3 regions of the Variovorax sp. S12S4 genome follow, and region 2 is predicted to be linked to each of the others. Evidence: riboswitches for the same ligand, from Rfam matches in the RefSeq annotation. Region 2 holds a riboswitch; each other region holds the start of a gene.

Region 1 (4,730 bases), 790 kb from region 2:
TGCGCGGATCGAACACCAGGTAGCTCAGGTCGATCAGCAGGTTGACCAGCACATAGACGACTGAAAAGAACAGCGTGATGCCCTGTATCAGCGGAAAGTCGCGCGACAGCACCGCATCCACCGTGAGCTGGCCAAGGCCCGGAATGGCGAACACGGTTTCGGTAACCACCACGCCGCCGATCAGGAGTGCAATGCCGATCCCGATCACCGTGACGATGGGGATTGCCGCATTGGCGAGCGCATGCCGCATGAGCACACGTTTTTCTGAGATGCCCTTGGCGCGCGCAGTGCGGATGTAGTCTTCGGTCATGGCCTCGGCCACGGCCGCACGCGTGACGCGCGCAATCAGCGCTACATAGATGATCGACAGCGTGATCGACGGCAGGATGAGGTGCTTGATCCAGGGCAGCGGCCCCTGGCTCAGCCGCTGGTAGCCCTGCACCGGCAGCCACTGCAGGTGCAGCGCAAAGATCCAGATGAGCACATAGCCGATCACGAACGCCGGTATGGAAAAGCCCATGACCGAAAAGCCCATCAGCATGCGGTCCAGCCAGCCGCCGTGCCGCCAGGCGGCAACAACCCCGAGCGGCACCGCGACGAGGATGGTGACCACCAGCGTCACCGCCGCGAGAGACACCGTCGGCTCGATGCGCTGGCCGATGAGCTCCACCACCGTCTTCTTCATGAAGTAGGATTCGCCCAGGTTGCCTTGCAGCAAGCGGCCGCTCCAGCGCACGAACTGCACGGGGAGCGATTCGTTCAACCCCAGTTGCTCGCGCACCTTGGCGATGTTCTCGCTGGTGCCGCTGTCGCCCACGATGGCGGCCGCCGGATCGCCGGGCGCCAGCCGGAGCATGAGAAACACGATCAGCGCAACGATGACGAGCACCGGCACGGTCGACAGGATTCGGCGCGCAAGGAAGATCAGCATGGGGTTTCCAGAAAAGAGCGCCCGTCAGTTCTTCTTGATGTTCCAGAACACGGCAACGGGCGAGCGCACCACGCCGCTCACCGCAGCCTTGCGGTAGGCGGTGAGCGGCTTGTATTCGCCGATGGGCGCGTAGATGCCGGTGTCGTACACGCGCTGCTGGATGGCCGTGGCCAGCTCCTTGCGCCGGGGTTCGTCGGCCGTCGCGAGGAAGTCGGATTTCAGCTGCTCCAGCTTCTCGTCGGTGGCCCAGCCGAACCAGCCCTTCTCGCCGTTGCCCGTGAGCGGCGCATAGAACATCGGGTTCATGTTGTCGGCAATGCCCCAGCCGGTGATGAAGAGATTCCAGCCGCCCTTGTCGACCGGGTCTTTCTTGGCGCGGCGCGTCACCAGCGTGGGCCAGTCCATCGACTGCATGTCGACATTGAAGCCGGCCTGCTTCAGCAGCTGCGCCATCACGGGCGGAAACTTGTTGAGCAGTGCAAAGTCGGCCGGGTACATCAGCACCACGGGCTTGCCGTCGTAGCCGGCATCCTTCAGCAGGGCCTTGGCTTTCTCGAACTGCGGCTTGCCGGTGAAGTAGCCGGTCTTGTCGCTGGCGAAGATCGTGCCGCACGGGTACACCGATGCGCAGCTGTTGTAGAGCTCCTTATGCACCATCTGGGCGCGCATGAGCGCCTCCTGGTTGATGGCCATGATGGCGGCCTGCGCGATCTTCGGGTTGTCGAAGGGCGGAATGACGTGGTTCAGGTGCAGCGCGAACGAGCCCTTCGGAATCGGGTTGTCGACCGTGATGGACGTGTTGCCCTTCAGCGCCGTGTACTGCTCGGGCGGCAGCCACTCGATCATGTCGACCTCGCCGTTGGCAAGCGCATTGGCCTGCGTTTGCGCATCCTTCAGGATGATCCATTCCATGCGGTCCACATACACGTTCTTGCCGCCCGCCGTGCCCGAGGGCGCTTCGGCGCGGGGCACGTATTTGGCGTTCTTCAGGTACACGATCTTCTCGCCGGGGCGGTACTCGTCCTTCTTGAAGATGTAGGGGCCCGATCCCGTGGCGTCGTCGATCTGCTTGTCGGGCGGCGTGGCGGCCACGCGCGCCGGCATGATGAAAGGCGGATTCGACGAAGGCTTGCTCAGCGCGTCCAGCACCATGCCGAAGGTGTCCTTGAAAACCAGCTTGAATGAGTTGGCGTCGACGGCCTCGGCCTTGTCGAGCGCCGCATACATCTTCTGCCCCAGCCCGTCGCGCTGGCCCCATCGCTTGAGCGACGCCAGCACGTCTTCCGAGGTCACCGGCTTGCCGTCATGAAATTCCAGGCCCTTGCGCAGCGTGAACGTCCAGGTCTTGCCGTCGGCGCTGGTGGTGTACTTGTCGACCATCTGCGGCTTGACCTTGCCCTGCTCGTCCACACCGAACAGCGTGTCGTACACGGCATAGCCATGGTTGCGCGTAATGAACGCGGTGGTCCAGATCGGATCGAGAATCTTCAGATCGGACTGGGGCACCACCCGCAGCACCTTGCCCGCTTCTTGTGCGAACGCGCTTGCAACGCCAATAGCGAGCATGGCGCCCACGACAACGGCTTTCAGGTTTCGTTTCGACAGCATCTTCGGTTCTCCGGTTGAAAAAATCGTGAGGAAAGTCAGCGAAAAACGGGGGCGATTCGGGCAGGCGCCTGCGTGCGTGCGCAGGCCTCGGCACACCCGATGAAGAAGGGAACGATGCGCGGTGCGCTCTGGCAAAGGTCATGAAGAAGAAGGCTCCGGAAGCGCGCAAGGCCACCCCGCGCACTGCGCGAGATGCCCCTGCTGTCCTTTGGCCTGAGAGATTCACCATGCACGCTCATCGCGCATGGCTTGCCCCTTCGGCGGCCGCCCTCGGAGTCCTTTTGTTCAGGACGCCGGGCAGCGCTCTCCAGCGTTAGTCATTCATCCAGTCTGGGGACCTGAGCGTTACGGGCTGTCGCCTTCGGTAATGCACTAACTCGAAGCACCGAGCCGGCATTTCTCCTGGATGGTTTCTTCTAAGCAGAATGCGTGCCACTCGGGCGCGTGCGCACAGGGGCGCACGCGGATGGAAACGCGCACCGAAGCTACTGCGGTCCGCCGCAGAAGCTCACCCTTTCGGTGGTCTTGGCGGTGAAGTGAAGACGCGTGGTGGTGGTGCCGCTGGCGGGTGTGTTGGCGGGCCACTCGCTCTGCAGCCACGTGTATTGCCAGCTGTAGGGTCCGCGCGGCTTGTTGGGTTCTTCGTAGGCAATGCGAAGGCTGCCGTTGCTCTCGTCGTGGCAATGCTTCGAACTCTTGTATTCCTTTTCGCTGAAGCAGGCGCGGATCATCTTCGAGCAAGAAAAAGGAATGCCCTCGTGGACGGCCCGGGTGTCGTCCAGCGGCACGAAGTCGGCCTTGCTGAACGAGGCGCCGCCGCCCGAATACATCTCGGACACGGTCTGCAGCACGGCCATGGCCCATTGCCCTTCGGCCAGCGGATAGAGTGCCGGCGCAAGCGAAAGGCGCGTGTCGGACATGCCGGCTGCGGCGTCTTTCTTCATGCCGGCCACATAGGCGCTGAAGTCGTGCAGGCGCTCGATCTGCCAGGTCTTCGCGTCCTTGTCGCGCCTGATGCGCGCCATGGCCAGCGGCTCGGCCGAGAGCACTGCAAAGCTGTTTGCCGCGGCGCCGCGCAGCCGGTACAAGCCCAGCGCATGCGGGTCGCAAGGCTGCGGCAGCAATGCGCACAGGCGGGCGCGCCAGTCCGGATCGACCGACTGCGGCTTCTTGACCGCATCGAGCACCTGCGCCGAGGGAGCGGCGAACACATGGCCGGCCGATGCGGCAAGCACCATGGCGGCAGTGCAAAAAGCAGGCGGCTTGTTCATGCCGGAATGGTAGCCAGAGGATTCGAAAGATGCTGCTACCAAATGCGCCGACATGCCAATGTTGTAGCCTTCGCCCCGTGGCCGCCCGGCCTCGACAACGGAGCGACGAATGGCTGACAAGATCCTGGTGTTCTACGGTTCCTACAGGTCGGACCGCATGGGCATTCGCCTGGCCGACTACCTGGTGGCGGGCCTCGGCGCGCGAGGTGCCGAGGCCGAACTGATCGACGCGCAGGCGGTGGGCCTGCCCATGCTCGACCGCATGTACAAGGAGTACCCCAAGGGCACCGCGCCCGCCCCCATGGAAGCGCTGGCGCAGAAGATCCGCGGCGCGGACGCCTTCGTCTTCGTGACGGGCGAATACAACTGGGGCCCGCAGCCCGGCCTGAAGAACCTCACCGACCACTTCCTAGAAGAATGGTTCTGGCGGCCTGCTGCCGTTGCCAGCTATTCGGCCGGCCGGTTTTCAGGCGTGCGCTCGGGCACCGTGTGGCATTCGATCCTGTCGGAGATGGGCATGGTCGTCGTCTCGAGCACGCTCGCCGTCGGGCCGATCTCGCAAACGCTCGACGCGGACGGCAAGCCCACGGGCAGTGCGGGCGAATCTCTCCAGCGCTCATTCGGCCGCTTTGCCGACGACCTCGCGTGGTGGACCGACGCCGCGCGCGAGCAGCGGGCGCGCAAGGCGCCGCCTTACTGAGAAGCCGGGTCTGGCAAGCCGGGTCGCGCCGCTCAGCCCTTGCCCAGCGAAGGGCGGCCGAACAGGCTCGACGCGTTGCTGATCGGCCCGAGCTCGGCCGTTGCGGCCAGCAGCGCGGGCGCCAGCTCATGCATGCGCTCGCTGCCAAGGCGCGTGCGCGGCCCGGCAATGCTGATGACGCCGATCACTTCCTTGCGGCGGAACACCGGCGCCGCCATGG
Region 2 (4,730 bases):
TTGGCTGCCGTCGCCCAGCAGCTGCTGGAAGCGCGGGGTGTCCTGCGGCGTGCTGATGATCAGGATGTCGCGCATGCCGCCGAGCATCAGCGTGCTGAGCGGGTAATAGATCATCGGCTTGTCGTACACCGGCAACAGCTGTTTGCTGAGCGCGAGCGTGGCGGGATGCAGCCGGGTGCCCGAGCCGCCGGCCAGGATGATGCCCTTGCGTTGCGTGGTCTTCGTGGTCATCGTTGTATTTCTTTCTTGCTTTCTCTGCTTACTAGGCAACGCGCGTTCAAAGGGTCTCGCGCAGCATGCGGGCGACGCCTTGTTGCCAGTGCGGCAGCACCAGGCCAAAGGTGGATTGCAGCTTGCGCGTATCGAGGCGCGAATTGGCCGGCCGCGTAGCGGGCGTGGGGAAGGCACTCGTGGGTACGGCTTCGACCTGTTCGGGGCCGGCCTTGAGCTCTACGCCGGCTTGGCGCGCCTGCTCAAGCACAAAGCGTGCATAGCCGCACCAGGTGGTCTCGCCGCCGGCCACCGCGTGATACAGGCCGGCTTTGGAAGGGTCTTGCAAAGTGGCACGAATCGCATGCGCCGTGACATCGGCCAGCAGTTCGGCACCTGTCGGGGCGCCAAATTGGTCGTCGATGACGGTCAGCTTGTCGCGCTCCTTGGCAAGCCGCAACATGGTCTTGGCGAAGTTGCCGCCGCGCGCGGCAAACACCCAGCTGGTGCGAAAGATCAGGTGCTTGGCGCAGTGCTTGGCCACCAACTGTTCGCCTTCGAGCTTGGTGCGGCCATACACACTGAGTGGGCCGGTGGCATCGTCTTCTTGCCAAGGCTTGCTGCCGCTGCCATCGAACACGTAGTCGGTGGAGTAATGCACCATGAGTGCACCGATCTGCCCGGCGGCTTCGGCCACCACGCCGGGCGAAGTGGCGTTGAGCTTGCGCGCGAAGTCGGGCTCGCTCTCGGCTTTGTCCACGGCCGTGTGAGCCGCGGCATTGACGATCACGTCAGGCCGCACCTTGAGCACAGTCTCGGCCAACTGGTCGGGACGGCTGAAGTCGGCGTTGAAGTCGGTGCTGTCGAAATCGAGCGCCACCAGTTCGCCCAGCGGCGCGAGGCTGCGCTGCAACTCCCAGCCGACCTGTCCGCCCTTGCCCAGCAGCAGCAGCTTCATGCGGTGGCCTTGGCCGCGGGTGCGGCGTCGTATTGCTTCTCGACCCATGCGCGGTACGCGCCGCTTTGCACGTTGCGCACCCATTCGGCGTTCGCGAGGTACCACTCGACGGTCTTGCGGATGCCGGTGTCGAAGGTTTCGGCGGGCTTCCAGCCCAGCTCACGCTCCAGCTTGCGTGCATCGATCGCGTAGCGCCGGTCGTGGCCGGGGCGGTCGGTAACGTAGCTGATCTGTTCCTTGTACGGTTTGCCATCGGCGCGCGGGCGCAGTTCGTCGAGCAGCGCGCACACGGTGTTCACGATCTCGATGTTGGGCTTCTCGTTCCAGCCACCGACGTTGTACGTCTCGCCGAGCTTGCCGGCCTCGAGCACGCGGCGAATGGCGCTGCAGTGGTCCTTCACATAGAGCCAGTCGCGCACCTGCATGCCGTCGCCGTACACCGGCAAGGGCTTGCCAGCCAGGGCGTTGACGATCATCAGGGGATGAGCTTCTCGGGGAAGTGGAACGGCCCGTAGTTGTTGGAGCAGTTGGTGGTGACCACCGGCAGGCCGTAGGTGTGGTGCCAGGCGCGCACGAGATGGTCGCTGGCGGCCTTGCTGGCTGAGTAGGGGCTGTTGGGCTCGTACTTGTTCTCTTCGGTAAAGGCGGGGTCGGTCTTGGAGAGCGAGCCGTAGACCTCGTCGGTCGACACGTGAAGGAAGCGGAAGGCAGACTTTTGCTCAGCCGGCAGTGCGCTCCAGTAGCCGCGCACCGACTCGAGCAGGCGAAAGGTGCCGAGCACGTTGGTTTGCACGAAGTCTTCGGGGCCATGGATAGAGCGATCCACGTGCGATTCCGCGGCAAAATTCACGATAGCGCGTGGCTTGTGCTCGGCCAACAGGCGATCGACCAAAGCGCTGTCGCCGATGTCGCCCTGCACGAAGATGTGGTTCGGGTTGCCGTTGAGCGAGCCGAGCGTCTCGAGGTTGCCCGCATAGGTCAGCTTGTCGAGATTCACGATGGACTCGTTGCTCTGCGCCAGCCAGTCGAGTACGAAGTTGGCGCCAATGAAGCCCGCGCCGCCGGTTACCAGGATCATGAGTCTCCCCGAAGTTTCGAATCAATGACAATTATCCCATTGGTCGAATTGTCAAAAATCCATGGTCGGCTCTTCGCGGTCCCAGCCTACAATGGCGTTAATGCAGGAGAGCGAGTAGTTCTTTTTACTACTCCACCGAAGGCGCAAACTCCCATAAACGCTCAGGTCGGCCGAACGAAACCGTTGAAGTTCTTTCAAAGAGTTTCGTGGCATGTACTGCACCAACTGACACGCCGTCTGGAGAGCCATCACCTTGCGTGATGCACCGAAGGAGCAAACCCGTTGCGGGCGCAGCGGGTGAATCTCTCAGGTACCGAGGACAGGGGGAGCGGCAACTTGTGACGGTGGTCGTCCGGTTGTTTGCTATTTATTCGATAGCAACCTCGCCCGCGGTTCAAGCGCTTCAACCTCAAAGGTACTTGAAATGCGCGTGATCGTTCTTGGCGCCGGCTTGCTCGGCGTGACCTCGGCTTACTACCTCCAGCAACTCGGCCACGAAGTAACCGTCATCGACCGGCAGGCCACCCCCGCCGCCGAGACCAGTTTTGCCAACGGCGGGCAGATCTCCGTCAGCCATGCCGAACCCTGGGCCAATCCGAGCGCACCGCTCAAGGTGCTGCAGTGGTTGGGCAAGGAAGACGCCCCGCTGCTCTTTCGCATTCGCGCGGACATGCGCCAATGGCTCTGGGGCTTGCAGTTCCTGCGCGAATGCACCCCCGGCCGCACGAAGCACAACATCGAGCAGATCGTGCGCCTGGGCACCTACAGCCGCGAAGTGCTGCAGCAATTGCGGCGCGACACCGGCATCGCCTACGACCAGCGCACGCAAGGCATCCTGCACTTCTATACGACGCAGAAAGAGTTCGACAGCGCTCTTGCGCCCGCCGAGCAGATGCGCGCACTCGGCTGCGAACGGCAAGTCATCTCCGCGGATGAGGCAGTGAAGATCGAGCCCGCCCTGGCCCACATCCGTTCGCAATTGGCCGGCGCCACTTACACGGCAGAAGACGAATCCGGCGACGCCAACCTCTTCGCACGCGAAATGGCACGCCTTGCGACAGCAGCCGGCGTGAAGTTCCTCATGAGCCACACGGTGACTGCGCTGCGCGAAGCGGGCGGCAGCATCGACCACGTGGAAGCTACCGACAGCGAAGGCCGCTTCCAACGCATTCGCGGCGACGCCTTCGTGCTTGCGATGGGCTCATTGAGTCCGCTGTATGCCGCGCCGCTGGGCATTCGCCTGCCGATCTATCCGGCCAAAGGCTATTCGGTCACGCTGCCAGTCAAAGACGCGACGAAGGCGCACCAGGTTTCGCTGACCGACGACGAGTTCAAGCTGGTGTTCTCGCGCTATACGTCGGCCTCCGGCGACCGCCTGCGCATTGCCGGCACGGCCGAGCTCAATGGCTACGACCGCGACTTGAACCGCGTGCGCTGCGAAGCGATCGTGCGGCGCGTTGAACAGCTCTTCCCCGGCGCCGGCGACACCACGCAGGCGCAGTTCTGGACCGGCCTGCGCCCCGCGACGCCGAGCAATGTGCCTTTGATCGGCAAGACGAAGCTGCCCAACCTGTACCTGAACACCGGGCACGGCACGCTCGGCTGGACGCATGCGTGCGGCTCGGGCAAGTCGGTGGCGCGGATCGTGAGCGGGCTTGCACCCGAAGTCGATTTTGCGTTTGCCGGCATGCCTACGCCAGCAGCGCGCCTGCTCCAGCCGGCCTGATCTGGCCGTGGCGGCGGTCAGTCGTTGCCGGTAAACACCGTCAACACCCCCGTATACCCATACAAGTGGTGCCGGGCAATCTCCCCCGCCGCAAAGAAACCGACCAGCGGCACGTCGCCCAGCGCGTGCCGCACGATCTGCAACTCGGCGCCCGGTGCGCCGAAGTGTGGCCCGCCGCGCCCCGAGCAGCTCACGTACACGGCACCCGCGATGCGGCGCGCCGGGTGCGGCGCTGCTTCGGCCTCCCCGGCCGCCACCGCGCGCGCGGTGGCCAGGGTCTGTTCTTCGGGCTCCAGTTCTTCGCGGATTTCCGCGCAGATGCGCATCAGGTCGGCGCGTGCGGCCTGTGCATTGCGCCGACAAAAGGTCAGGCGCATGCCGGCCTCGGCCACGTCGGCAATGGCGATGCCGCGCCGCGTCGGGTCCAGCCCGATGATGTGGCGCACCAGCACGTCGGCGCCCAGGTCGCCGGTGCGGCGGATGCCGTCGCTGCCCGCATCCGCCAGGCCCACCAGGGTGGCGCGCACGGCGTCGATGGCTTCCTGCGGGCGCTCAAGTGACACCTGCAGGTCGGCCAGCAGCACGTCGAGTGCGGGCTCGCCATCGAGCTTGAGCAGCAGGTTGCCGTCGGCCTCGGTGATCTCGCGCTCGCGCCCCGCGCCGGAGCGCAGCGGCTGGCAGCCTTGCGTAACGCGCGACACCAGCCGCACGCCCTCGCCGAACACCACGCCCGACAAGCCACCCGAGAACACGCCGCC
Region 3 (4,730 bases), 3.1 Mb from region 2:
GTGTCCATCGGGCTCGCATCGATCCTGGGTATCCAGGTGGCCAACGTGAACATGCTCATCTCCGTGAAGGAGATGTTCAATTCGATCAACAAGTTTCCGCTGGCGGCCATTCCGTTCTTCATCCTGGCCGGCAACCTGATGGAAACCGGCGGCATCTCGCGCCGGCTGGTCGAATTTGCCAAGAGCATTGTGGGCGGTGTGCAGGGCGGCCTGCCGATGACCTGCGTGCTCACCTGCATGATCTTTGCGGCGGTGTCGGGCTCTTCGGTGGCCACCACCTTTGCCATCGGCGCCATCCTGATTCCGGCGCTCATCAAGCACGGCTACCCCACCGCGTACGCGGCGGCGCTTCAGGCCACCAGCGCCGAGCTGGGCGTGATCATTCCGCCTTCCATTCCGATGATTCTGTACGGCGTGAGCGCCGAAGTGTCCATCGGCGAGCTGTTCATTGCGGGCTTCGGCCCCGGCATTCTCATCAGCCTGGCGCTGATGCTGTTCGTCTGGGTGTATTGCAAGTGGAAGGGCTGGGGCAAGAACGACGGCGACGGCCGCATGTCCTTCGGCAAGGCGACCTGGCAGGCCGGCTGGGCACTGCTGATGCCGGTAATCATCCTGGGCGGCATCTACGGCGGCATCTTCACGCCCACCGAGGCTTCGGCGGTGGCGGTGTTCTATGCGCTGGTGGTCGGCATGGTGATCTACCGGGAGATCAAGCTCAAGGACCTGTACCTCATCCTGCGGAAGTCGGTGCTGTCGTCGGCGGTGATCATGTTCATCATCGCCAATGCGGGCCTGTTCGCCTTCCTGATCACGCGCGCGGGCGTGCCGGACGCCATCGGCCATTGGCTGCAGGAAGTGCTGAAGTCGCCGGCCATGTTCCTTTTGGGCGTGAACGCGGCGCTGTTCATCATCGGCATGTTCATCGAGACCAGCGCGGCCATCATCGTGCTCGCGCCCATCCTGGCACCGGTGGCGGTGCACTTCGGTGTCGACCCGGTTCATTTCGGGCTCATCATGGTGGTGAACCTCGCGCTCGGCATGATCACGCCGCCCTTCGGCGTGAACCTGTTCGCGGCGTGCACGGTGGCCCGCATCTCGCTCGACCGCATCGTGAAGTACCTCATTCCCTTCGTGCTGGTGATCCTGGCCTGCCTGATGGTGATTACCTACGTGCCTTGGATATCGCTCGCGCTGCGCGACCTGGTGTACGCCAAGTAGCAGGCGACGCAAAAACCAGAGAGAAAACGGGCAGCCTTCGCGGGCTGCCTTTTTTATGCGGCAAATGCCCCTGTAAGGCAAACGTTTCACAAAGATGTCACCAGCCCCAACGATGCTGCAGCCTTCGATTCCGAAAGCTGTGGCGCCATGTTTCCCACCAAGACCGACAAGGCACGCGACGAACTGCAAGGCGGGCAACGCACGCTCAGCCAGCGCGAGCGCGCATTGCTGCTGATGGCCGACGGCCGGCGTTCGCTGACCGACTTCAGCCCGCTGTTCGCGAGCCGCGACGAAGCCGAACAGACGCTGCGGGCGCTCATGAACCGCGGGTACCTGCACGACGCGCAGGTCGCCGAGCCCAAAGCCGCCCCACCCGTTTCGGCGGGCCCGGCACACACGCCGATTCCGGCTCCTGCGGCGGAGCCCATCCGTGTAGAGACCTCGACCGACAACTTCGACGGCAAACGTTCCCTGGCCACCACGCGCATGTTCCTGTTCGACATCTGCGAGCGCATGTTCGTGCGGCGCGATCCCAAGTTTGCGCTGCAGATGCGCGATGCGCTACGCGAAGCCCGCGACCGCGACGCCATGCTGACGATTGCCGCGCTGATGCTCAATGAAGTCGAGAAAGCCGCGGGCGCCGAGCGGGCCGAATCGCTGCGCGAGCGTATCGAAAGGTTGCTGCCGCCCGCTTCGGAAACCGTGCACTGAGGCCTTCCGCGATCCACTACACTTCGAAGGGTCAGGAGAGAGCCTCGCCACGCGAGGCCGCCGAAGGCGCAGGGGTTTCCCGAACGCTCAGGCAAAAGGACTGACAAGGCGCTGGCGCATGCCGGCGTTTCCTTGCTGGAGAGAGGCCCTTGCATCTTGGCGATGCGGCGGCCCACCGAAGGAGCAAACCCCGATCGTGGGGCGAATCTCTCAGGTAAAGCGGACAGCAGGGGTGGCCCATGGCTCGCGCCATGGAATTCGACTGCCCCTTTGGAGTGCCCCGTGGCCGCTTCCGCTTCATCATCCGACGCCCCATTGCTCAAGACGCCCCTGCACGACCTGCATGTGGAACTGGGCGCCCGCATGGTGCCTTTTGCCGGCTACTCCATGCCGGTGCAATACCCCGCCGGCCTGATGGCCGAGCACAAGCACACGCGCGACGCGGCCGGCCTGTTCGACATTTCCCACATGGGCCAGTTGCGCCTGGTGGGGCCCGACGCCGCCGCCGCATTCGAAACCCTGATGCCGGTCGACGTGATCGACCTTGCACCGGGCAAGCAGCGCTACGGGCTGCTGCTGAACGACGAAGGCGGCATCCTCGACGACCTGATGTTCTTCAACGAAGGGCACGGCTCGATCTTCGTGATCGTGAACGGCGCCTGCAAGGTGGCCGACCTCGCGCATATCCAGCAGAAAATCGGCGCGCGCTGCGACGTGCAGCCCATGCCCGACCATGCACTGCTCGCGCTGCAAGGCCCACAGGCCGCCACGGTGCTGGCCCACTTGTCGCCCGGCATCGAGCGCTTTGTGTTCATGACCGGCGGCGCGGTGAAGATCGGCGGCATTCCGGCCTTTGCCACGCGCAGCGGCTACACGGGCGAAGACGGCTTCGAGATTTCGGTCGCCGGCAAGGATGCCGACGCCCTCGCCCGCCTGCTGCTGGCGCAGCCCGAGGTCAAGCCCGTCGGCCTGGGCGCGCGCAATTCGCTACGGCTCGAAGCCGGGCTCTGCCTGTACGGCAACGACATCGACACCACCACCACGCCAGTCGAGGCCTCGCTCAACTGGGCGATCCAGAAGGTGCGCCGCACGGGCGGCGCGCGCGAAGGCGGCTTTCCGGGTGCGGCCAAGGTGCTGGCGCAACTGGCCGCCGCTACGGCCGGCGCCGCGGGCCGCACCGACCACGACACCCTGAAGCGCAAGCGCGTCGGCCTTGTGGCGCTGGAACGCGTTCCGGTACGCGACGGCACGCTCCTGCAATCTTTCGAAGGCCGGGACATCGGCATTGTGACCAGCGGCCTGCTCGGCCCGACGGCCGATCGCCCGGTTGCCATGGGCTACGTGGCCACCGCGTTTTCAGAGCCTGGCACGCGCGTGCAGGCGATCGTGCGCGGCAAGCCGGTGCCGATGGAAGTCTCGACCCTGCCTTTCGTGCCGACGCGCTACTACCGCGGCTAGGCTCTGCGCTGCCTGAATCAGATCATTTTTTTCCACGAGGAGTTTTTCACCATGAGCATCAAGTACACCAAGGACCACGAATGGGTCTCGGCCGAAGGCGACGCTGCTACAGTCGGCATTACCGTTCACGCACAGGATGCGCTGGGCGACGTGGTCTTTGTCGATCTGCCCGAAGTGGGCAAGACCTTTGCGCAAGGTGAAGTGGCCGGTGTCGTCGAATCGGTCAAGGCCGCGGCCGATGTGTTCATGCCCGTGTCGGGCGAGATCACCGAAGTGAACGAAGCGCTCCGCGCCGATCCCTCGCTCGCCAACACCGACCCGCTGGCCGCCGGCTGGTTCTTCAAGGTCAAGCTCAGCGAACCGTCGCAACTCGACGCGCTGCTCGACGCCGCCAGCTACGACAAGTTCGCCGCCGAATCCTGATCCGCCGGGTTCTTCAGCCGCCCTTCCTCATTCCCCGAGCCTTTACCGCCATGCCGATTCCCGCCCAGCCTTCCCTGCAACAACTAGAGAACGCCGAAGAATTTCTCGCCCGCCACATCGGCATCGATGCGGAAGACGAGGCGCGCATGCTGCCGGTGATCGGCTCGGAAACGCGGGCGGAGCTCATCGACGGCATCGTGCCCGCGGCCATTCGACGCGCCAAGCCGATGCGGCTGCCCGCGCCGGTGGCCGAGGCGGACGCGCTGGCCGAACTGAAGGCCATTGCGGCGAAGAACAAGGTGTTCAAGAGCTTCATCGGCCAGGGCTACTACGGCACGCACACACCGGGTGTGATCTTGCGCAACGTGCTCGAGAACCCCGCCTGGTACACCGCCTACACGCCCTACCAGGCCGAGATTTCGCAGGGCCGCATGGAAGCCCTGCTCAACTTCCAGACCATGGTGTGCGACCTGACGGGCATGGCCATCGCCAACGCCTCGATGCTCGACGAAGCCACAGCCGCCGCCGAGGCGATGACGCTCGCCAAGCGCAGCGTGAAGAGCAAGAGCAACGTGTTCCTGGTGTCGGGCGACTGCCACCCGCAGACCATCGAGGTCATCAAGACGCGCGCCGCGCCGCTGGGCATCGAGGTGAAAGTGAGCACCGTGTCGGAGACGCTGCCGCACTTGATGGCGAGCTGCGAATTCTTCGGCGTGCTCGCGCAGTACCCTGCCACCACCGGCCACGTGCATGACCTGCGCCCGCTCGCGGGCCATGCGCACCAGTGCGACGCCGCCTTCTGCGTGGCCGCCGACCTGCTCGCGCTCACCCTGCTCGCGCCGCCGGGCGAATGGGACGCGGACATCGTCTGCGGCACCACGCAGCGCTTCGGCATGCCGCTGTGCAACGGCGGCCCGCAC

The links. Region 2 has a riboswitch for glycine ahead of M0765_RS12150 (D-amino acid dehydrogenase). Riboswitches for the same ligand answer to the same signal wherever they lie in the genome.
Region 1: linked by a shared signal. The riboswitch ahead of M0765_RS16180 (ABC transporter substrate-binding protein) and the one ahead of M0765_RS12150 (D-amino acid dehydrogenase) in region 2 are both predicted to bind glycine.
Region 3: linked by a shared signal. The riboswitch ahead of gcvT (glycine cleavage system aminomethyltransferase GcvT) and the one ahead of M0765_RS12150 (D-amino acid dehydrogenase) in region 2 are both predicted to bind glycine.

The regions. Positions count from the first base shown of each region.
Region 1 is NZ_JALPKR020000002.1:3,276,985-3,281,714, reverse strand. It holds gene M0765_RS16185 (ABC transporter permease) at 1-931, opposite strand, end outside; gene M0765_RS16180 (ABC transporter substrate-binding protein) at 956-2,539, opposite strand; glycine riboswitch at 2,731-2,860, opposite strand; gene M0765_RS16175 (hypothetical protein) at 3,025-3,810, opposite strand; gene M0765_RS16170 (NADPH-dependent FMN reductase) at 3,920-4,510, shown strand; gene M0765_RS16165 (IclR family transcriptional regulator) at 4,543-4,730, opposite strand, start outside.
Region 2 is NZ_JALPKR020000002.1:2,481,990-2,486,719, reverse strand. It holds gene rfbA (glucose-1-phosphate thymidylyltransferase RfbA) at 1-231, opposite strand, end outside; gene rfbD (dTDP-4-dehydrorhamnose reductase) at 278-1,168, opposite strand; partial or broken gene rfbB (dTDP-glucose 4,6-dehydratase) at 1,165-2,246, opposite strand; glycine riboswitch at 2,340-2,439, shown strand; glycine riboswitch at 2,474-2,579, shown strand; gene M0765_RS12150 (D-amino acid dehydrogenase) at 2,671-3,972, shown strand; gene M0765_RS12145 (FIST signal transduction protein) at 3,990-4,730, opposite strand, start outside.
Region 3 is NZ_JALPKR020000002.1:5,601,676-5,606,405, forward strand. It holds gene M0765_RS27450 (TRAP transporter large permease) at 1-1,218, shown strand, start outside; gene M0765_RS27455 (hypothetical protein) at 1,366-1,929, shown strand; glycine riboswitch at 1,952-2,042, shown strand; glycine riboswitch at 2,055-2,166, shown strand; gene gcvT (glycine cleavage system aminomethyltransferase GcvT) at 2,245-3,387, shown strand; gene gcvH (glycine cleavage system protein GcvH) at 3,439-3,810, shown strand; gene gcvP (aminomethyl-transferring glycine dehydrogenase) at 3,861-4,730, shown strand, end outside.